3 regions of the Arthrobacter sp. CJ23 genome follow, and region 1 is predicted to be linked to each of the others. Evidence: riboswitches for the same ligand, from Rfam matches in the RefSeq annotation. Region 1 holds a riboswitch; each other region holds the start of a gene.
The links. Region 1 has a riboswitch for thiamine pyrophosphate ahead of thiC (phosphomethylpyrimidine synthase ThiC). Riboswitches for the same ligand answer to the same signal wherever they lie in the genome.
Positions count from the first base shown of each region.

Region 2: linked by a shared signal. The riboswitch ahead of NVV90_RS18940 (ECF transporter S component) and the one ahead of thiC (phosphomethylpyrimidine synthase ThiC) in region 1 are both predicted to bind thiamine pyrophosphate.
Region 3: linked by a shared signal. The riboswitch ahead of NVV90_RS14295 (FAD-dependent oxidoreductase) and the one ahead of thiC (phosphomethylpyrimidine synthase ThiC) in region 1 are both predicted to bind thiamine pyrophosphate.

Region 1 is NZ_CP102950.1:2,822,960-2,830,158, reverse strand. Features, by position in the region: gene NVV90_RS12605 (P-II family nitrogen regulator) at 1-80, shown strand, start outside; gene NVV90_RS12600 (glucose-6-phosphate dehydrogenase) at 202-1,602, opposite strand; gene ffh (signal recognition particle protein) at 1,770-3,338, shown strand; gene NVV90_RS12590 (alpha/beta fold hydrolase) at 3,450-4,175, shown strand; gene thiC (phosphomethylpyrimidine synthase ThiC) at 4,158-5,999, opposite strand; TPP riboswitch at 5,994-6,101, opposite strand; gene NVV90_RS12580 (amidohydrolase family protein) at 6,193-7,199, shown strand, end outside.
Region 2 is NZ_CP102950.1:4,196,021-4,203,219, reverse strand. Features, by position in the region: gene NVV90_RS18970 (Na+/H+ antiporter subunit D) at 1-1,283, shown strand, start outside; gene NVV90_RS18965 (Na+/H+ antiporter subunit E) at 1,280-1,846, shown strand; gene NVV90_RS18960 (monovalent cation/H+ antiporter complex subunit F) at 1,843-2,121, shown strand; gene mnhG (monovalent cation/H(+) antiporter subunit G) at 2,111-2,533, shown strand; gene NVV90_RS18950 (DUF4235 domain-containing protein) at 2,544-2,804, opposite strand; gene NVV90_RS18945 (NUDIX domain-containing protein) at 2,972-3,715, opposite strand; TPP riboswitch at 3,917-4,053, shown strand; gene NVV90_RS18940 (ECF transporter S component) at 4,128-4,748, shown strand; gene NVV90_RS18935 (ABC transporter ATP-binding protein) at 4,748-6,331, shown strand; gene NVV90_RS18930 (energy-coupling factor transporter transmembrane protein EcfT) at 6,328-7,122, shown strand; gene NVV90_RS18925 (hypothetical protein) at 7,177-7,199, opposite strand, start outside.
Region 3 is NZ_CP102950.1:3,203,260-3,210,458, forward strand. Features, by position in the region: gene NVV90_RS14280 (4a-hydroxytetrahydrobiopterin dehydratase) at 1-636, opposite strand, end outside; gene NVV90_RS14285 (thiazole synthase) at 677-1,474, opposite strand; gene thiS (sulfur carrier protein ThiS) at 1,478-1,714, opposite strand; gene NVV90_RS14295 (FAD-dependent oxidoreductase) at 1,711-3,057, opposite strand; TPP riboswitch at 3,050-3,169, opposite strand; gene thiE (thiamine phosphate synthase) at 3,196-3,879, shown strand; gene NVV90_RS14305 (ferritin-like domain-containing protein) at 3,923-4,591, opposite strand; gene NVV90_RS14310 (RNB domain-containing ribonuclease) at 4,633-6,090, shown strand; gene NVV90_RS14315 (DEAD/DEAH box helicase) at 6,372-7,199, shown strand, end outside.

The DNA.
Region 1 (7,199 bases):
GCGACGGCAAGGTCTGGACCGTGGACGTCTACGAGGCAGTCCGCGTCCGTACCGGAGAACGCGGCTCAGCCGCCATCTAGCTCCTGACGCGACAGCGGGCCGGGTACCTGGAAAGGTACCCGGCCCGCTTTGCTGTATCCAAACGTGTGCTGCATCCGAACAGTCGCTGTGTCCGCCCGCCTGCCGTGTCTCCCGCCGTGCTCAGCCCCCGACGGCGGTGGGCCAGCCCGCGGGACCGGCACTGCCGGCGTCGTACTCGTCCAAGGGGACCGAACCGCTCTGCCAGGCCTCCAGGACGGGCTCCACGATCCGCCAGCAGTCCTCCGCGGTGTCGCCGCGCACGGAGAGCAGGGGATCGCCCGTGATGACGCCCTCCAGGACTTCACCGTAGGGGAGCATGCCGGGGGCGTTGAGCTGGGCGAGGAGCGTGGCGCGGTCCAGGGTGAACATGTCCCCGGGGCCGTTCACGTCGACGTCCAGCTGCAGGGTGTCCGGGCCGAAGCCGATGCGCAGCTGGTTGGGGGAGTCCACCCCGGAGAAGCCCGTGGGCAGGTGCGGCACGGGCCGGAACGTGACCACGGCTTCCTTGCGCTTGCGGCCCAGCGCCTTGCCGGAGCGCAGGATGAACGGCACGCCCTGCCAGCGCCAGTTGTCGATCTCCACGCGGACCTCCGCCAGGGTCTCGGTGTTGCGGGCCGGGTCCACTCCCTCCTCGGAGGCATAGTCCGGGACGGCGCGCCCGCCGATGGCGCCGGCCGTGTAGCGGGCCCGCCTGGTCGAGGCCCGGTAGGGTGCGGCGATGCTGCTTGCCCGCAGCACCGTGGCGATGGCGTCGCGGAGGTCGCGCTCCCCGATGGTGGCCGGGGCGTCGATGGCCAGCAGGGCCATGATGTGGAGCAGGTGGCTCTGGACCATGTCCCGCAGGGCGCCCGCGCCGTCGTAGTAGCGGGCCCTGCCCTCGAGGGCGAGGTCCTCGTCGAAGATGATCTCCACCTTCTCGATGTGCTCCCGGTTCCACACGGGCTCCAGGAAGCGGTTGGCGAAGCGCAGGCCCAGGATGTTCAGCACCGTGGCCTTGCCCAGGAAGTGGTCCACGCGGTGGATGTGGTCTTCCGGGACCAGTGCGGCCAGGGTGCGGTTCAGCTCGGAGGCCGATTCCGATCCGGAACCGAAGGGCTTTTCCATGACCAGCCGCGTTCCCTGTGGCAGCTGCCCGCCTCGGAGCACCTCGCAGGCCTTCTGGCTGACGTGCGGCGGCAACGCGAAGTACACCGCCACCGGCGCCTCCAGGCCGGCCAGCAGGGAAGCCAGCGGGCCCTCGGCGGTGACGTCGAGCTGGTGGTAGACGGTGCCCGCCGTGACGCCGGCCAGGGCCTCCTTGCCGGCAGCATCGGCGCCATCGGTGGCCGCCGCAAAGGCGCCGGCCACGCGTCCCTGCCACTGTGCGGCGGTCCACGGGTCCGAGCCTGCCCCCACGAGTTTCAGGCCGGCGGCGCGGCCGGTCGCGAGGAGCCCGGCGAGGCCGGGAAGCAGCAGCCGGCCCGTCAGATCGCCTGATGCACCGAGGATGAGCAACGTTTTCACTGTTGTTTTGCTGGTCACCGTGCCAGCATGCCATCTTGAAGGTGCGACTTGGTACCCTAGATAGTCGAGTCCCCGTAGTTGAGACAAACGTAGTTGAGACAAATTTGTTGGGGCAGGAATCGTCAAGACTCAGGTGTGCCGTTTTCGGCCGCCATTCGTAGACCATCGAAAGAAGTGCACGGCGCGTGTTCAATTCACTCTCTGACCGGTTGACAGCAACCTTCAAGAATCTCCGTGGCAAGGGCCGCCTCTCCGAGGCCGATGTCGATGCCACCGTCCGGGAGATCCGCCGCGCCCTGCTGGACGCGGACGTTGCCGTGCCCGTGGTCCGCGAGTTCACGGGCCGCATCCGTGAGCGCTCCCTCGGTGCCGAGGTTTCCGGTGCGCTGAACCCGAGCCAGCAGATCGTCAAGATCGTCAACGAGGAACTGGTCGAGATCCTCGGTGGCGAGACCCGCCGCATCCGCCTGGCGAAGACCGGCCCCACCATCATCATGCTTGCCGGCCTCCAGGGCGCCGGCAAGACCACCCTCGCGGGCAAGCTCGCGAAGTGGCTCAAGGCCCAGGGGCACAGCCCCGTGCTCGTTGCTGCCGACCTTCAGCGTCCCAACGCAGTCACCCAGCTCCAGGTGGTTGGCGGCCGGGCGGGCGTGCCCGTGTTCGCGCCGCACCCCGGAACGACTTCCGAACTGGAGCACCCCATTGGGGACCCGGTCGCCGTCGCACGCGCCGGCGTGGAGGAAGCCCGCCAGAAGCTGCACGACGTCGTGATCGTGGACACCGCCGGCCGTCTCGGCGTCGACGCCGACATGATGGACCAGGCGCGCCGCATCCGCCAGGCGATCATCCCGAACGAAGTGCTGTTCGTGATCGACTCCATGATCGGCCAGGACGCCGTCAACACGGCGCTCGCCTTCGATGAGGGCGTCAACTTCACGGGCATCGTGCTGTCCAAGCTCGACGGCGACGCCCGCGGTGGTGCCGCCCTCTCCGTGGCGTCCGTCACCGGCAAGCCGGTCATGTTCGCGTCCACCGGCGAAGGCCTGGACGACTTCGAGCTCTTCCACCCGGACCGCATGGCCTCCCGCATCCTGGACATGGGCGACGTCCTCACCCTGATCGAACAGGCCGAGAAGAACTGGGACAAGGACGAAGCCGCCCGGATGGCGAAGAAGTTCGCCGACCAGGAAGACTTCACCCTGGACGACTTCCTCGCCCAGATGCAGCAGATCCGCAACATGGGCTCCATGAAGAAGATGCTCATGATGATGCCGGGTGCGCAGAACATCCGCCAGCAGCTGGAGAACTTCGACGAGCGCGAGATCGACCGCGTCGAGGCCGTGGTCCGCTCCATGACGCCGCACGAGCGCGTGGCACCGAAGATCATCAACGGCTCCCGCCGCGCCCGCATCGCCAAGGGTTCCGGCGTCACCGTCTCCGAGGTCAACGGCCTGCTGGAGCGTTTTGCGCAGGCCCAGAAGATGATGAAGAAGCTGGCCCAGGGCGGCGGCATGCCGGGCATGCCCGGACTTGGTGGTCCCGGCGGCCGCAAGGGCGGCAAGAGCGCCCCGAAGAAGAAGGCACGCTCGGGCAACCCGGCCAAGGCAGCCCAGGAACTGCGCGACGCCGAGGCCAAGCGCAGCGCCGCCGCTGCCGCAGCGCCCACCGGTGCCGCTTTCGGCCAGGGCGCAACGGACTTCGACCCCTCCTCGCTGAACCTGCCCAAGGGCTTCGACAAGTTCCTCGGCAAGTAAGGCGCGTGCTTTCCCACCCAACTGAGTAGCGCCAAGTGTCGTTTTGAACGCTCATAACGACACTTAGCGCTACTCAGTTGGGATGTCCGGGCCGTGGCATAGGGTGAAATCATGCAAAAGCAGCGCGTAGTCTTTGTGCACGGCGCCGGCAGTTTCGGTGCCGCCGCCTGGCCCAAGCAGCACGGCATGGCCCTGGACTACGACGCCCTGTTCCTGCGCCGGAACGGTTTCGACCCGGCAGCCGAACCGGTGGAATCCGACGTCGCCCAGGACATCTCCATCATCATCGGCGCCATCTCGGACAACCCCGCCGGCGGGCACGTTGTGGCCCACGCCGAGGGTGCCATCTCGGCCATGCTCGCCGCCGTGGCCCGGCCGGACCTGGTCCGTTCCCTCACCCTGGTGGAGCCGGCCTGCCTGTCCCTGACGGCCGAACTGCCCGCCACCGCCGCCTACCGGGCACTCATGGAACCGCTGTTCGCGGTCCGGCACCAGCTCAGCGACGACGATTACCAGCGCGAGTACGTCCGCCGCGCCTTCTCGATGGAGCCGGGCGGGCTCGACACCCCAGAGGCCCGCCGCACCGCACGCCGGCTCCGGCTCCAGGCCCCGCCGTGGGAGGCCCCGCTGCACATCGTCCCCGGCGTGCCCACGCTCGTCCTCACCGGCGGCTGGGAGCCGCTGTACGAGGAAATCGCCGGCTACCTGCAGGAAACCGGCGCCCTCCGCCGCGTTGCAGCAGGAGGACACCGGCCCCAGGATTCAGCCGAAGGAAACCGGATCATCCGCTCCTTCCTGGCTGATGTCAGCCGTGCCCGCTCAGTTCAGGCTTCCTGACGCGCCTTCGCTTGACGCGACAGCCGCCGCCGGCACCGGAAGCTGCAGCTCCGGCAGGTAGACCTTGCCGCCCGAGGCCAGGAATTCCTGGCTCTTTTCCCGCATGCCGCTGTACAGCTCGGCGATGGCGGCCTGTGACTCCGCGGAACCGTACTCGTCGCGGATGTCCTGGCTGATGCGCATGGAGCAGAACTTCGGCCCGCACATGGAGCAGAAGTGCGCCGTCTTGGCGGGTTCGGCCGGGAGGGTCTCGTCATGGAACGCCTCGGCCGTGACCGGGTCAAGGGACAGCGCGAATTGGTCGCGCCAGCGGAACTCGAAGCGTGCCTTGGACAGGGCGTCGTCTCGTTCGTTCGCGCCCGGGTGGCCCTTGGCAAGGTCGGCAGCGTGGGCCGCGATCTTGTAGGTGATCACGCCGGTCTTGACGTCGTCCTTGTTCGGCAGGCCCAGGTGTTCCTTGGGCGTGACATAGCAGAGCATGGCCGTGCCGTAGCGGGCGATCTCCGTGGCGCCGATGGCCGAGGTGATGTGGTCGTAGCCGGGGGCCACATCCGTGACCAGCGGGCCCAGGGTGTAGAAAGGGGCGCCCTTGCAGAGTTCCTGCTGGCGTTCGACGTTTTCGCGGACCAGGTGGAAGGGGACGTGGCCCGGACCTTCCACCATGACCTGGACGTCGAATTCCCAGGCGCGCTGCGTGAGCTCCGCCAGCGTGTCCAGCTCGGCGAACTGGGCAGCATCGTTGGCGTCCGCCGTCGCTCCCGGCCGCAGGCCATCGCCGAGGGAGAACGCGACGTCGTACTTGGCGAAGATCTCGCACAGCTCGTCGAAGTGCGTGTAGAGGAAGTTCTCCTCGTGGTGGGCCAGGCACCAGCCTGCCATGATGGACCCGCCGCGCGAGACAATGCCCGTGACGCGGTTCGCCGTGAGCGGCACGTACCGCAGCAGCACGCCGGCGTGGATGGTCATGTAATCCACGCCCTGCTCGCACTGTTCGATCACGGTGTCGCGGAAGATTTCCCAGGTGAGCTTGTTGGCCTCGCCGTTGACCTTTTCCAGCGCCTGGTAGATCGGCACGGTGCCGATCGGAACAGGGGAGTTGCGGATGATCCATTCGCGGGTGGTGTGGATGTCATCGCCGGTGGACAGGTCCATGACGGTGTCCGCGCCCCACTGGGTGGCCCACTGCAGCTTGTCCACTTCCTCGGCGATGGAGCTGGTGACGGCGGAGTTGCCGATGTTGGCGTTGATCTTCACCAGGAAGGCCTTGCCGATGATCATCGGCTCGGATTCCGGGTGGTTGATGTTGTTGGGAATGATGGCGCGGCCGGCGGCCACTTCGCTGCGGACCAGTTCAACATCGCAGTTTTCGCGCAGTGCCACGAACTGCATCTCGGGCGTCACCACGCCCTGCCGGGCGTAGTGCATCTGCGTGACGACCTTGCCCTCGACGGCGCGGCGGGGCACCGGCTGCGCGCCCTTCCACTCCGCGGAGGCTGCGCCGCGGCGCACGGCGGACTTGCCGTCGTCGAGCAGGTTCCGCTCGCGTCCCGAGTAGACCTCGGTGTCGGCGCGTGCTTCGATCCAGGCGGAGCGGAACGGCTCCAGCCCCACCACGGGGTCGCTGCCCGGACCGGCGGTCCGGTACACCTGCAAAGGCGCGTTGGCTTCACCGTTGGGGGAGGGCTCCAGCGCGATCTCCGTGACAGGAACCCGGATGCCGTTGGCGGGGTCCTCGAGGTACGCCAAGGAGTGGGATTTCAGCGACTGGGTGACCGCTGCTGCCTCGTTCTGGGCAGGGCTGTGCTGTGTTTCTGTGGTGCTCAAGGATTACTCACTTCCTTCGCCGGCATTACCCGGACAGGTTCAACGGTCGCAGGCAGCGTCAGCCTGATCTCAGCCCATGCAAGGGCCCCCGTGTGGTCGTAGACGAAGCTACCACAGCCGCCGCCATGCCCGGGGTCAAGAGCAGTCATGTTGCGGCCGGACCAGGATTTCCCGGCCGGATTAGGATTTCCCCATGGCCAACATCATCGAATTCAGCGGAACCGTGCTCACCGGGACCGAGCAGGAGCGTCGCGGGCTCTGGTCCGTGGACGGGCTACTGACGTTCGAACGGCCGGCCGCGGAACCGGACGCGGTGCTGGACGGCTGGGTGGTGCCCGGCTTCGTAGACGCGCACTGCCATGTGGGCCTCGGCAAGGGCGGCGCTGTTGACGAAGGGACCGCCCTGGCCCAGGCCACGGCAGACCGCGACGCCGGAACTCTGCTGATCCGTGACGCCGGCTCGGCCAGCGACACACGCTGGATCCAGCAGCGGCCGGACATGCCGCGGCTCATCAGGGCGGGGCGCCACATTGCCAGGAGCCGCCGCTACATCCGGGGCCTGGGCGAGGAAGTGGAACCGGCGGACCTCGTGGAGGCCGTCCGCAAGCAGGCCCGTGCCGGCGACGGCTGGGTCAAGCTGGTGGGCGACTGGATCGACCGGGGGACCGGTGACCTGGCGGCCTGCTTTCCGGCCGCGACCGTCAAGGACGCCATTGCCGCCGCGCACGACGAGGGCGCCCGCGTCACGGCGCACTGCTTCGCCGAGGACACCATCGATGACATGCTCGACGCCGGGATCGACTGCATCGAGCACGCCACGGGCCTGCTCCCGCGGCACATCCCGCGGCTGGTCGGCCAGGGTGTGCCGATCGTCCCCACGCTGGTCAATATCGAAACCTTCCCGGACATCGCCGTCCAGGCCGCCGGCAAGTTCCCCGTCTACGCGGCACACATGACCAGGCTGTGGGAGCGCCGCAAGGAGCGCGTCCTGGAAGCCTTCGAAGCCGGTGTGGCGGTCCGTGCCGGGACCGACGCCGGGAGCGTCATCCGGCATGGCCGGATTGCCGATGAGATCCTGGCACTGCACGACGCCGGCCTCCCGGCTGCCGCTGCCTTGGACGCCGCCTGCTGGGGAGCCCGGGACTGGCTTGGGGTCGAGGGTATCGGCGAAGGCGCCAGCGCCGACGTCGTGCTCTGCGC
Region 2 (7,199 bases), 1.4 Mb from region 1:
TGATCCTGGTGGCCGGGGTGTCCAACGCCTTCCTCACCGGCGACCTCTTCAACCTGTATGTGGGCTTCGAGATCCTGCTGACGGCAAGCTACGTGCTCATGACGCTCGGCGGGACGGGGCCGCGCATCCGCGCCGGCGTCACCTACGTGGTGGTGTCCGTGGTCTCCTCGGTGCTGTTCCTGATCGCGATTGCCATGATCTACGGGGCCACCGGAACCATCACCATGGCCGATCTTGCGATCAAACTGGCCGAACTGGACCAGGGCACGCAGAACCTGCTCCATGTCATGCTGCTGGTGGCCTTCGGAATCAAGGCGGCCGTGTTCCCGCTGTCCTTCTGGCTGCCGGACTCCTACCCGACTGCCCCCGCCCCGGTCACCGCCGTGTTCGCCGGCCTCCTGACCAAGGTGGGCGTTTACGCCATGGTCCGGACCGAGACGCTCCTGTTCCCCGGAGACACCCTGAACGTGCCATTGATGGTGGTGGCGCTGCTGACCATGGTGGTGGGCATCCTGGGCGCGCTGGCGCAGAGCGACATCAAACGCCTGCTCTCCTTCACCCTGGTCAGCCATATCGGCTACATGGTGTTCGGCCTGGCGATGTCGTCCGCCGCAGGGCTGGGCGCCGCCGTGTTCTACGTGGCCCACCACATCACCGTGCAGACCAGCCTGTTCCTGGTGGCGGGCCTGATCGAACGCCGTGGAGGCAGTTCCTCCATGGACCGGCTGGGCGGGCTGGCCAAGCTCTCACCGCTGTTGGCGCTGCTCTTCTTCATCCCGGCCATGAACCTCGCCGGCATCCCGCCTTTCTCAGGCTTCCTCGGCAAGCTCGGCCTCCTGCAGGCCGGCGTGGAGCTGGGCACGCCGCTGGCCCTGGTGCTGGTGGTGGGCGGCGTGGTCACCAGCCTGCTCACCCTCCTGGCCATCGCCCGTGTGTGGAACCGTGCCTTCTGGCGCAAGCCCGAGGACGCCGAGTACCCGGACCCCGTGCTGCTGACCCCCGTTCCGGCGGGCCGCGGGACTGTGGGGCTGTTGCCGCGGAGCATGGTGGGAGCGACGGCGGCCCTGGTGGCCTTTGGTGTTGCGCTTACCGTCTTCGCCGGGCCGCTTTTCAAAGTGGCAGGCCACTCCGGAGAAGTCATGCTGGACCGTTCCGCGTATATCCACTCCGTCCTCGGCGACGGCGCCGTGGTGCCGCCGCTGCCCGGGCAGGGTTCGCAGGCGGCCCAGCCGGGTAATGCCGCACAGCCGGACACTGCCGCGCAGCCGGGGGGTGGCAAATGAGCCGGAAACCTATTTCGTTCAAGACCGAGCTGCCCCTGCTGGTCTGGCTCGTGATTGTCTGGGGTGCCCTGTGGCAGGACTTCAGCCCCGGCAACCTGTTGTTCGGAGCCCTGATCGCCATCCTGGTGGCCAAGCTCTTCTACCTGCCGCCCGTGGAATTGAGCGGGCGTTTCAACATCCTGCGCGCCATCCCGTTTGCACTGGGGTTCCTCGCCAAGGTGGCAGCCGCGAGCTACCAGGTCATGTACCTGGCCGTGCTGTCCGGCCCCAAGGTGCGCAACGCCGTCGTCGCCGTCCCTCTGCGGAGCCATTCGGATCTCATGGTGACGGCCACCGGACACGTCATCTCGCTGATCCCGGGCTCGCTGGTGGTGGAAGTGGACCGCTCCACCTCCACCCTCTACATCCACGCCCTCAACGTCACCACACCGGCCGACATCGCCCGGATCCGCCGCGAGGTCCAGGACATCGAGGCCGGACTGATCCGCATCATGGGCACGCGCGCGGAACTCGACGCACTCAGGGCCGAAGACCGGCCCGCCACGGAAGGAGCAGCGCTGTGAAGGACATCGTTCTCATCGTCACGGCCGTGATCCTCAGCTTCGCCGCCGCCGGCGCGATCATCCGCATCGCCGTCGGGCCGTCCCTGCTGGACCGCGTGCTCGCCTCGGACGTGCTGCTGGCCATCCTGGGCGCCGCGCTCGCGATCGACATGGCCGTGAACCGGCACCTCAACAACCTCATGCTGCTGGTGGCGCTCACGGTGATCGGCTTCATCGGCTCGGTGACCGTGGCCCGCTTCGTGGCCGACCGGAGGGAACAGCCCAATGACTCCTGATGCTTCGGGCGCGGACGCCGTGATCGACGCCGTCACCGCCGTCTTCCTTGTGGTGGGGGCGCTCATGTCCCTCGCCGCGGCCGTGGGCCTGCTGCGTTTCCCGGACCTCATGAGCCGCATGCACGCCGCCACCAAGCCGCAGGTGCTGGGCCTGTTCCTGCTGCTGGCCGCCATCGGGCTGCAGATGCGGACCTGGTGGGTGTGGCCCGTGCTGGTGGTGGCCTGGATCTTCCAGTTGCTGACCGTTCCCGTGTCCGCGCACATGGTGGGCCGCTCGGGCTACCGTACCAAGCACGGCCACCGGGAACTGCTCACCGCCGACGAGCTGGAGGCTGTGATCCAGAAGGCCGCGGGGGAGCGGGCAGACCAAAAGGCCGCCGGGCGCGAAACGGCCGGCAGGGCTTCGGACTGACAGAAGCTGGCTAGACGATGTCCTGGGTCTTGGCGAATCGGGCGATGGCGCGCTGGGTGCCGCGGCTGGCCAGGACCTGGATGAGGGTGCTGACGGTGCCCGAAATGAGCGCGAAAACGAGGGCCGAACGCAGGCTGGTTTCCATGTCGTCGTGGCCCTTGGGCGGCTTCTTGCCGGTGGACTTTTCCCAGGCCGCGTTGACGAGTTTGCTGCCGACGATTCCCGCGCCGATGCTCACTCCGGTGCCAAGAAGCTTGAAGAAGAGGTTCATGACCCCCAGCCTAGCGCCTGGCACCTCGCCGGATGCGGCTGCGGGGCGGGCGGGGCGATGCACCAGGGAAGCCACGTGGGCCGTCCGAGCGTGCTCACCGTCGACATTCCTCCAAGCGGCGGAATCGTCGTGAGCGGCGGAGCAGCGGAGATCACCGCCCCGGCGGCTTAGCGGCGGTTCGTGCGGCCCTTCAGGAAAGCCGCCATGGCACCTGCGGCGGGATGTACCGGGACGATCGGGTGCTCGGCGGACCAGACGGCCTCCACGCCCCCCAGCGCGCCTACCTCCTTGAGCAGGAACAAGGTGGGCGGCATGAGTTTCAGTCTCCCGGCCTCTTCGGCGGCCAGGATGTCGCGGACCGGCATCCAGAGCGACGACGACGCCTCCGTGGTCTGGTGCCGCGGCTCGGCTCCCGGCGCGGGACGGGCCACGTAGAAGTAGGTGTCGAAGCGCTTGGGCATGTCCGGCGGGGTGACCCAGTTGGCCCACGGGCGAAGGTCCGCGGCGTCAAGCCGGAGCCCGGCCTCCTCGAACACTTCGCGTTGCGCTGCGGCCAGTACCATTCCGGCGTCGGCGCGGGCCTGTGCGGAGCCTGCGCCGGCCCCGATCGAAGCCAGCTTCCAGTCCTGGGCGTGGGCATCCAGCAGCCCGTCCGGGTACTCCCGGCCGGCCTTGTCCGCGGCGTCCACGCGTCCGCCGGGGAACACCACCATTCCGGCGGCGAAGTCCATGGTGGCCACACGGTGCTGGACGAAGGTTTCGAGGCCGCCCGGGGCATCACGCAGGAGGATGACGCTCGCGGCGAGCCTCGGTTCGGGCACGGTGCTGCCGGGGGCGGGACGTTCTGGCGCCGTCCTTCCAGGCACTGGGTTCCGGGGCGTGACGCCGTTGCTTCCGTCTGTGCTGGTCATGGGGCCCCTTCGCTGCGGCAGTTCTGCTGGATCATTCTCTCAGGCTTGCCCTTGCCCCCGCGCCAGGACGGGCCGCACTTGAGTCAGGGCCCGGATGATCCAGCAGAATCGCACCCACCTCGTCCCGCCCCCAATATGACCCTCCCCAAAAGCCCGGAACTGCCCCGAGGTGTAAACTGGAGAACGCCCATCAGGGCAGATTTATCACGACAGGGGAGCGCCGCCGTCGGGCACTGCAGGGATGCAGCCGGTGGAAGGGCGCTGAGAGTGCGGACAGCCGCAGACCCTCGAACCTGATCCGGTTAGTACCGGCGTAAGGGAGTCGAGTTCTCAGAGTGTCCGGATCCGCGGGCGGCACAGGCCGTCCGGAAGCCGGGGAACACTTTCCCCTCCTGTAACTCAGGAGGCAGAAATGACAACAGCAAGCTTTAAGAAAGCCAGCTACAACTGGCGCGTTGTGGACATCGTGGTGGCGGCATTGATCGCCATCGCCGGCGGCGTGATCTTCTGGGCATGGTCCCAGGGCGCGGCCCTCGTCTCCACACCGATGAACGCCACGTACCCGCCCCTTACCGGCCTGATCGCCGGCGGCTGGATGATTCCGGCCGTGCTGGGCATGCTTATCATCCGCAAGCCGGGCGCGGCCCTGTTCTGCGAAACCGTCGCCGCCACGGGCGAGCTCATCATGGGTTCCCAGTACGGCACCACCGTGCTGATTTCCGGGCTGCTGCAGGGCCTCGGCGCGGAACTGGTGTTCGCCGCCTTCGCCTACAAGAAGTTCAATCTGCCGGTATCCTTGCTGGCCGGCGCCGGTGCGGGCCTGTTCTGCGGCCTGAACGACTCGTTCGCGCCGTGGGGCTGGAACATCGCCTATGAAGCCGGCGACAAGGCCGCCTACATCGTGTTCTGCGCGATCTCCGGCGCAATCATCGCCGGTGCGCTGTCCTGGATCGCCACCCGTGGCCTGGCCAGGACCGGTGTTCTGAGCTCGTTCGCCTCCCGCAAGGCCTTCTCGGAGCCTGTCTTCTCCTGATGCCGGTTTCCGACGCCGCTTCCACTGCGGGCCGGCCTGCCGCAGTCTCCGCCCGGGGGTGGGGCTGGCGGCACGCCGGCCGCTCCACCCCTGCCGTCCAGGGCCTCGACCTTGAGATCGGGCCGGGCGAGCGCGTGCTGCTGCTGGGGCCTTCGGGCGCCGGCAAGTCCACGCTGCTGCATGCCCTGGCCGGCGTGCTGGGCGGGGATGACGACGACGCCGACGAGAGCGGCTCGCTGCTGATCGACGGCGCCGCACCGCGCGGGCAGCGGGGCCGTGCCGGGCTCATGCAGCAGGACCCGGAAACGCAGGTGGTTCTCTCGCGCCTGGGCGACGACGTCGCCTTCGGCGCCGAGAACCTCGCCGTCCCCCGTGCGGAGATCTGGAAGCGCGTCCATGAAGCGCTCGACGACGTGGGGTTGCGCAGCATTGCCGGCGGCGGTTTGGCGCTGGACCACCCGACGTCGGCCCTGTCCGGCGGGCAGAAGCAGCGCCTTGCGCTGGCGGGCATCCTGGCGATGCGGCCCGGGCTGATCCTGCTGGATGAGCCCACCGCCAACCTGGATCCCGCCGGTGTGCTGGAAGTCCGCGACGCCGTGGGCCGCTGCCTGGACAAGACCGGCGCCACCCTGGTGGTGGTGGAACACCGCGTGTCCGTCTGGAAGGACCTGGTGGACCGGATCGTGGTGCTCCAGCCAGGCTCCGCTGCCGGCTCCGCGGGCGGGAGCGGCACGCCCGGCGTGCTTCTCGACGGCCCGCCCGACCAGGTCCTGGACGAGGCCCGGAACATGCTCATGGCTGCGGGGGTCTGGGTGCCGGGCTACGTTCCGGCCACCCGCACGCGCACCCGCGCGGAGGAACCGGCGGAGCTGCTCCTGGCCGCCCAGGACCTCGCCGTGTCGCGGGAACGGCCACGCCGCCGCGGCTTCAAGACCATCCCGCCCGTCCCGGTGCAGTCCGGCATCACCGCCCAGGTGCGCGCCGGCCAGGCACTGACCATCACCGGCCCCAACGGTGCCGGAAAGTCGACGTTCGCGCTGACGCTCGCCGGACTCCTCGCGCCTGTCGCCGGGAAGGTGTCGGCCGCCGTCGGGCTGTCCGGCGGTGCCGGGACAGACCCCTTCGCGTGGAAGGCCCAGCAGCTGATTTCCCGCATCGGCACCGTCTTCCAGGAGCCCGAGCACCAGTTCGTCACCGGCCGCGTGCTCGACGAGCTCATGTTCGGACCCCGCCACCTGGGCCACGGCGAAGAACGCGTGGACGAACTCCTGGAACGGCTTCGCCTGACGCACCTGGTGGACGCCAACCCCTACACGCTCTCCGGCGGGGAGAAGCGGCGGCTGTCCGTGGCCACGGTGCTCGCCGCCCACCCCAAGGTCCTGGTCCTCGACGAGCCGACGTTCGGCCAGGACGCCAACACCTGGGCCGAGCTCGCGTCGTTCCTCTCCGAACTGCTCGACGCCGGTACCTCCGTGGTCTCCGTGACCCACGACGAGGAATTCAGCGCGGTCCTGGGCGGCACGGAACTGCGCCTCGATCCCGCCTCGCGGAGCGGCACGCGCCAGGAAGCAGGTGCGGCATGAGGGATGCACTGACCCTGCGCGGCAACCACGCCCTCCTGACCCGCGCCAACCCGCTGGCCAAATTCGTGGCCGTTTTCCTCATTACCCTGGTGCTGGCGCTCTCCATCGACTGGGTCTCCGCCTCGGTGGCGCTCGCGGCGGAACTGGCGCTCTTCCCCCTGGCCGGGCTGACCCTGCGCCTGCTCTGGCAGCGCGGCTGGCCGCTCATCATCGCGGCCGCACTGGGCGGCTGGAGCACGGCGATCGTCGCCGCGGACAGCGGCGCGGTACTGCTCGACGTCGGGATCTGGTCCATCAGCGAAGGCTCCCTTGAGCTGGGGCTCGGCTTCATGCTGCGCGGCCTGGCGATCGCCATGCCGGCGATCCTGCTGATGAGCTGCACCGACCCCACCGACCTCGCCGATGCCCTGGCGCAGAAGGCCCGGCTGCCGCACCGCTTCGTGCTGGGCACGCTCGCGGCCATGCGGCTGGTGGGGCTCATGGCCGAGGAATGGCAGACCATCGGCATGGCCCGCCGGGCCCGCGGCGTCGGCTCCCATGGCAGCCCGCTGCAGCGCCTGCGCGCCACCCTGGGGCAGAGCTTCGGGCTGCTGGTCCAGGCGATCCGGCGAGCTTCCCGCCTTGCCGTGACCATGGAGGCCCGTGGCTTCGGCGGCGGGCGGCGCACCTGGGCGCGGGAATCCACGTACTCGCTGCTGGATGCGTGGGTGCTCCTGGGTGGCATGGCCATCGCCGCTGCCGCGGTCCTGGCAGCAGGCTGGGCCGGGACCTGGAGCTTCGTCTGGCGCTAGAGGCTGCGGCGCAACCTAGCGGGCCCGGAGCGCTTCCGTCCGTTCGAAGCGGTGCTACTCGCGCCAGTTGAGGAAGC
Region 3 (7,199 bases), 380 kb from region 1:
GCACAGGCAGAGCCGGTTGCCTTGTGAATCCGTGACCACCACCCACCCGGGTGCGTGGTCATGGTTCATTAAGGCCCCGGTCGCCGCCGTTTTCTCGATGGCCGGGCCCGATTCGGCCAGGCTCCGGTGCACGTCCACGTGGATGCGGTTGGCGTTGGGCGTCGGCGATTCCTGGAACCACAGGGCCGGTCCCCTGCCATGGGGGTCCACGAGGTCCCCGTATCGTCCCTTGCGGTAGCCCAGGGCCACCCGCCAGACCTCGGAGATCGCTTCCGGATTGTCGGTGTCGATCGCCAGTTCCATGGTCCTGTACAGCCCGGGCTCGGCCACGGCTCCGGCGTCCGAGGCGGCAGCGCTGGCCGCGGTGGCGGCGGCGACGTCCCGGCTGCTCACCTCGGAGCCGGCGTCGTGCGAGGTGTACCGGAGGAAGACCCGGTTGTAGCGCCAGTCCAGATCGGGGTGGTGGTTCTGTTCTTCCGCGATCTGCCCGACGGCGGCAATCAGCGCCAGCGCGCCGGCTGCCGTCGGCGTTTTGTACACGGTGACGAGCCCGCCGAGCCGGTACCGCCAGTCCGGCAGTTCCGCCAAGGCGGCGTCGATCGCCGGCCTGGTGAGGACATTTTCCTTGCCTGCCATGGCTGCTCCTCGGCTTGGGACTCCCCGCTGGGGGACGCGCTTACAGGAACTCGGCCCGGCCTTCCATGGCCGAGGACGCCAATGCGTGCTCCCGGCGCGGAATCCGGCCCGCCTGCTTCGCCAGCCTACCGGCGATGACGGCGTGTTTGAAGGCCTCACCCATCAGGACGGGGTTCTGGGCGCGCGTCACTGCGGTGGCCAGCAGGACGGCGTCGCAGCCCAGTTCCATGGCCAGTGCGGCGTCGGAGGCCGTGCCGATTCCGGCGTCGAGCACCACGGGAACCGAGGCCCGGGACACGATCAGTTCGATGTTGTGCGGGTTCAGGATGCCAAGCCCGGTGCCGATGGGCGCGCCCAGGGGCATGACGGCGGCGGCGCCGAGGTTTTCCAGGCGCAGGGCCAGGACGGGATCGTCGTTCGTGTAGGCGAACACTTTGAAGCCGCGGTTCACCAGCTGTTCCGTGGCGTCCACCAGTTCCACGGCGTCCGGAAGCAGGGTGTGCTCGTCGGCAATGACTTCGAGCTTGACCCAGTCGGTTTCCAGGGCTTCGCGGGCCAGTTCGGCCGTCATCACGGCGTCCTTGGCAGTGAAACAACCCGCCGTGTTGGGCAGGACCCGGATGTTGTGGTCCAGCAGGAGCTGGAACAGGGACCCGGTTTCGGCCGGCGAGTAACGGCGCATGGCCACGGTGGTCAGTTCCGTGCCGGAGGCCAGCAGTGCGGCCCCCAGGCCGTCCAGGCTGGGCGCCCCGCCGGTGCCCATGATGAGGCGGGAGCCGAACTCCACGCCGTCGATCACCAGTGAATCAGTGCGCACCTCGGTGCCTGCTGCGGTCATGGTTCAGCCTCCCTGTACTGCGGTTACGAGTTCGAGTTCGTCGCCTTCTGCGAGCGCCGTGGCAGCCCACTGGCTGCGCGGCACCACTTCGGAATTGCGTGCGACGGCGACGCCCAGCTTGCCGCCGTCGGACGCCTGGCCGCGGTGGTCCAGCACGCGGCCGGTCACTTGGCTGACGAGGGTGGTGACGGAAGCGCCGTCGGAGAGCTCGTGGGCTGAGCCGTTGAGGGTGATGTTCATGCCGGATCCTTGCTTGCTGCGGAAGGGGTTGCTGCAGTGTGGACTGCTGATGTTGGGACGGATGAGCCGTGGCTTCCGGAGAAGCGGTCCGGGCGGAACCTGGACCACCGGGGGTCCTCCACTCCGGAGAGGAGCTGGCCGACGATCCGTGCGGCCACGGGGGTGAGCAGGACGCCGTGGCGGAAGAAGCCGGTGGCTACCACCAGGCCTTCGATGTCGCCGCGGCCGCCCTGGACGCGGCCGAGCAGGGGCGCGTTGTCCGGGGTGCCCGGCCGTGCCCGCGCCGTGGCTTCGAGCAGTTCTAGTTCGGCCACCGCGGGGACCAGGACCTGGGCGTCGCGGAGCAGCTGGTAAACGCCGCCGGCGGAGACGGCATTGGAGGAGGCGGACAGCCCGTCTTCACGCTGCGTCGCCCCGATCACCACGGTTCCGTCGTCCCGGGGAACGATGTAGACAGGCACGCCGCGCACCATGCCACGGACCGTGCAGGTCAGCAGCGGGCGGAGGTGTTCGGGAACGCGCAGCCGCAGGATGTCCCCGTAGACGGGACGCAAGGGCAGCGCGAGGCCCTCCGGGAGTCCGGCCAGGGCGGCGGCGCCGAGGCCGTTGGCCACCACAGTTTCCGCAGCCCGCACCACGGTTCCGTGCTGGGTCACGGTTCCGCCCCCAAGACCCGTCTCGGTCTCCAGTACTGCCCCGGCCACGCGGCCGTCCTCCCACAGGAGTGACGCGGCCCGGGCGCGGAGCGCAAAGCCATCCTCTGCCCCGGCCACCCAGCTGGGATCTCCCAGGCCGTGGTTGGCGAGGGACGCCAGGATCCGGCGGGCGAGCTTGCGGGGGTCCACCTGGTGGTCGGCGGGGATGACGAAGGCGCAGGAGATCTGTGGGCTCAGCAAGGGTTCGCGGCTCCGGGCTTCGCGGAGCGCCAGCGGTTCCACCGCCAGTCCGTGTGCCAGCTGGACGTCCCGGAGGTCGGCGAGCGCCCGCCGGTCCGCGGCGTCGGCACCCACGGCGAGGGTCGCCGTCGTGCGGTATCCGGTCCCAAGGGCCGCGTCCCCGGGATCCGACGCCGCCGGCAGCGTCCGTTCGAACTCCGGCCAGAGCGCCGAGGACTCCAGCATGAGGTCCAGGAGGTCTTCCTCCTGGTAGTGCAGTTCGCTGACGGGGGCCAGCATGCCGGCCGCGGCGTACGTGGCGCCCGTGGCCGGTGCGGGATCGATGAGGACTACGGAGCGTCCTGCTTTGCGGGCCTCCAGGGCGATGCCCAGCCCGATGATGCCTCCGCCGATCACGGCGACGTCCGCGTGCAGGGTGCCGGGACGGTTCTGCATTGTGTCAGCCATGGGGCTCCTTCCCTACGCCGGTACTAGCCGGATCAGGTCAAGCGGTCGGCGCTGAAGCCCTCTCAGCCGCGTGGCGTTTGTGACCGCCACTGCGGCTCCCGCAGTACCAGCCCAGTGTAAAGGAACTACGCTGTCTCCATGACCCAGCACGATGTCCACACCACGGCCCGCCTCTATCTCTGCACCGATGCCCGCAAGACGCAGGGCGATTTCGAAGACTTCGTCGATGCCGCTTTCGAAGGCGGCGTGGACATCATCCAGCTCCGCGACAAGTCCCTGGAAGCGGCCGAGGAACTCGAACTTCTCGAGGTCCTGCACAAGGTGGCCCACCGTCACGGACGCTTGTGGGCCGTCAACGACAGGGCCGATATTGCCCTGCTTTCCGGGGCTCCGGTGTTCCATATCGGCCAGAAGGACCTGCCGTTGCGCTCGGCCCGGCACATCCTCCACGACCCCACGGTGATCGGCCTGTCCACGCACACCACGGAGCAGATCGATGCCGCGATCGCAGCCGCCCCGGGCCGCAGCGGCCTGGACTATTTCTGCGTGGGCCCGGTCTGGGCAACGCCCACCAAGCCGGGTCGGGACGCCGTCGGCCTGGAGCTGGTCACATATGCAAAAGAAGCCGTGCGCAGGGCCGATGAGGAGACCGTGGGCGGCGTGCTGCTGCCCTGGTTCGCGATCGGCGGCATCGACCTCACAAACGTTGGGCAGGTCGTGGCAGCGGGTGCCGACAGGATCGTGGTGGTGCGTGCCATCACCGAAGCGGCGGACCCGACGGCGGCCGCCCGGGAACTGCTCGCCGCGCTCGACGCCGGGTAGCCAGTCAGTCCCTCACCGCTCATGCGCTTGGGCGCGAGGCCGCTCAGGCCGTCAGGCCGAGCCCGGTCATCCGGCGGGCGTGCCGCTCGGCGAGGTCCGCCGTCAGCTTCCCGAGGGTTTCCCGGGCGTCGCCGGTACTGCTGAGCAGCGGCCCCAGCAGGGCGTGTTCCATGCTGACGCGCTGGGCCTGGGTGAGGGCCTCGCCCACCAGACGGCGGCCCCACAGTGCCAGCCGGGAGGCAAGGCGCGGGTCCTCTGCCAGGGCGCGCTGCAGCAGATCACGCAGCACGGCCGTGGACTCCTCCGAGACCAGGATCCGCTCAACCACCTCACGGGTGTCCGCGTCGAGGAACTCGGACACTGACTTGTAGAAGTCCGAGGACACGGTGTCAATGACGTAGGCCTTCATCAGGGACTCGTACCAGTCGCCCGGCTTGGTGCGCTCGTGGAAGTGGTCCACGGAACGCTGGAACGGCAGCATGGTTTCCTCGGCATCTACGCCCAGCTCTTCGAGCCGGGCGCTGACCAGTTCGAAGTGCTGGAATTCGATCACCGCGATCCGGCCCAGCAAGGCACGGTCGTGCAGGGTAGGCGCGTAGCGCGCATCGGAGGAGAGACGCCCGAAGGCTGACAGTTCGCCATAGGCCATGACGCCCAGGAGGTCCGTCACGAGGCGCTGGTACGGAGCATTGCCGGCCGAAGATGTGCCCATGCTCCAAGACTAACCGCCGATTTCGGGCTAACCTGACTTTCGTGCCACATCATGGGATAGCGCCGAACGTCAGCGAACAGTCGTACCAGCTCGCGGAGGCATTTGCGGCCTTGCGGACCGAGCTGGAGCTGCCCGGCGCCTACCCGCAGGAAGCCCTGAAGGAGGCCGAAGCTGCGGTTTCCGCCCACGCCCTTCCGGATCGCGACCTCCGGGATGTCCCGTTCATCACCATCGACCCGGCCACCTCCACGGACCTCGACCAAGCCCTGTTCATCGAGCGCGCAGGCGAGGGCTACAAGGTGCTGTATGCCATCTCCGATGTGCCCTCCTTCGTGGCCCCGGGCGGGGCACTCGACTCCGAGACGCGCCACCGTGGGCAGACGTTCTACGCCCCGGACGGCAGGATCCCGCTCCACCCCGAGGTCATCAGCGAGAACGCTGGCAGCCTGCTGGCCGAGCAGGACTGTGCGGCGTTCGTGTGGGACTTCGACCTTGATGCGGCCGCGGAGGTCACGGCCGTGTCCGTCCGCCGGGCCACGGTCCGGAGCCGCGCCAAGCTGAGCTACAAGGGCGTGCAGGCCGAGATCGACGCCGGCACGGCCTCGCCCGTGCTGCAGCTCCTCAAGGAAGTGGGCCTCAAGCGTGTGGAGCTGGAGCGCCGCCGCGGCGGTGCCAGCCTGAACATGCCGGAGCAGGAAATCGTCCCCGTGCCCGACGGCGGGGGGTTCCGGATTGTGGCAGCGCCCAGCCTGCCGGTGGAGGACTGGAACGCCCAGATATCCCTGATGACGGGGATGGCCGCGGCCCAACTGATGCTGGACGGCAAGGTGGGGATCCTGCGCACCATGCCGGAACCGGACGAACGATCCCTGCGGCACTTCAAACGCCAGACGGCGGCCCTCGGCAGGCCCTGGGACGGCGAGATGAGCTACGGCGAATACCTGCGCACCCTGGATGCCACGGACCCCAAGCAATTGGCCATCCTGCACGCCGCCGGGATGCTGTTCCGCGGCGCAGGCTACACGCCGTTCGACGGAACGGTGCCCGACAATGTGGTGCAGTCTGCCATCGGCGCCCCCTATGCCCACACCACGGCTCCTCTGCGCCGGCTGATCGACCGCTTTGTCCTGGTGATCTGCGAGGCCCTGAGCAACGGCGGCTCCATCCCGTCATGGGTCCGCGACGCCCTCCCGTCCTTGCCCGCGATCATGGCCGCCTCGGACCAGCTCGCCGGGAAGATGGAGCGCATGGCCCTGGACACCGTGGAGGCGGCCCTGGTGGTCAACCACATTGGCGAGGAGTTCGACGCCGTCGTGATCTCCGGTTCCAAGCCGCCGAACGGAAACGGCAACGGCAACGGCCCGTTCGGCGTCGTGCAGATCGCGGAGCCTGCCGTCACGGCCCGCTGCGACGGCGAAATGGAGTCCGGCACCAAGGTCCGGGTGAAGCTTCTCAAGGCTGACATCGCCGCACGGGAGATCCGCTTCGCGCTCCTGTGACCGGCATGGCGCTGGCACCGATCCAAGCTTTGGGCCGCCCAGAGGCTAGACTGGCTGTGTAGTAATGGATGCCCGGTCGTTGATTCAGTTAATTTTTGAAGTCAACAAGCCCGCCCCTACGCGATCTTGAGAATTGCCCGCTGGTCACCAGTGCCAGTACTTAGATAGCCCGCGATCGGCTTCCACTGGATTTGCTTGCGCGCCCGTTCGTGCTCCGGATCGGCTCAGCCGCCGCCGTTGAGCACGCAGCGCCAATGCCCAAATGAATAAGGAAACTCCCTGTGAGTGAATTGCACACCCATGAAGTCCTGACTGACCCCAGCGGCACGGAATCGATCGAGCCCGAGGAGACCATCACCTCGGACGAGACGCCCCACGAGATCGAGGAAAAGTCCTTCGCCGATTTCAACGTCCGCGCAGACATCGTTGAATCCCTGGCCGATGCCGGCATCACGCACCCCTTCCCCATCCAGGCGATGACCCTTCCCGTGGCCCTCGGCGGCCACGACATCATCGGCCAGGCGAAGACCGGTACCGGCAAGACCCTCGGATTCGGCATCCCCGCACTGCAGCGCGTGGTGGGACAGGACGACGCCGGCTACGACAAACTGGCCGTCCCGGGCGCACCCCAGGCCCTGGTCATCGTCCCCACCCGCGAACTCGCCGTCCAGGTCGCCAACGACCTGCAGACCGCGTCCCGCAAGCGCAACGCCCGCATCGCCACGATCTATGGCGGCCGGGCCTACGAGCCCCAGATCGAGGCACTGCAGAAGGGCGTCGAGGTGGTTGTCGGTACGCCGGGCCGCCTGATCGACCTCTACAAGCAGAAGCACCTGAACCTCAAGAACGTCAAGATGGTCATCCTTGACGAGGCCGACGAAATGCTGGACCTCGGCTTCCTGCCGGACGTGGAGACCCTCATCGCAGGCACCCCGGCGGTCCGGCAGACCCTGCTGTTCTCGGCCACCATGCCCGGCCCGGTCATCGCCATGGCCCGCCGCTACATGACCCAGCCCACCCACATCCGCGCCGCAGACCCCAATGACGAAGGCCTCACCAAGCGCGACATCCGCCAGCTGATCTACCGTGCCCACAGCATGGACAAGATC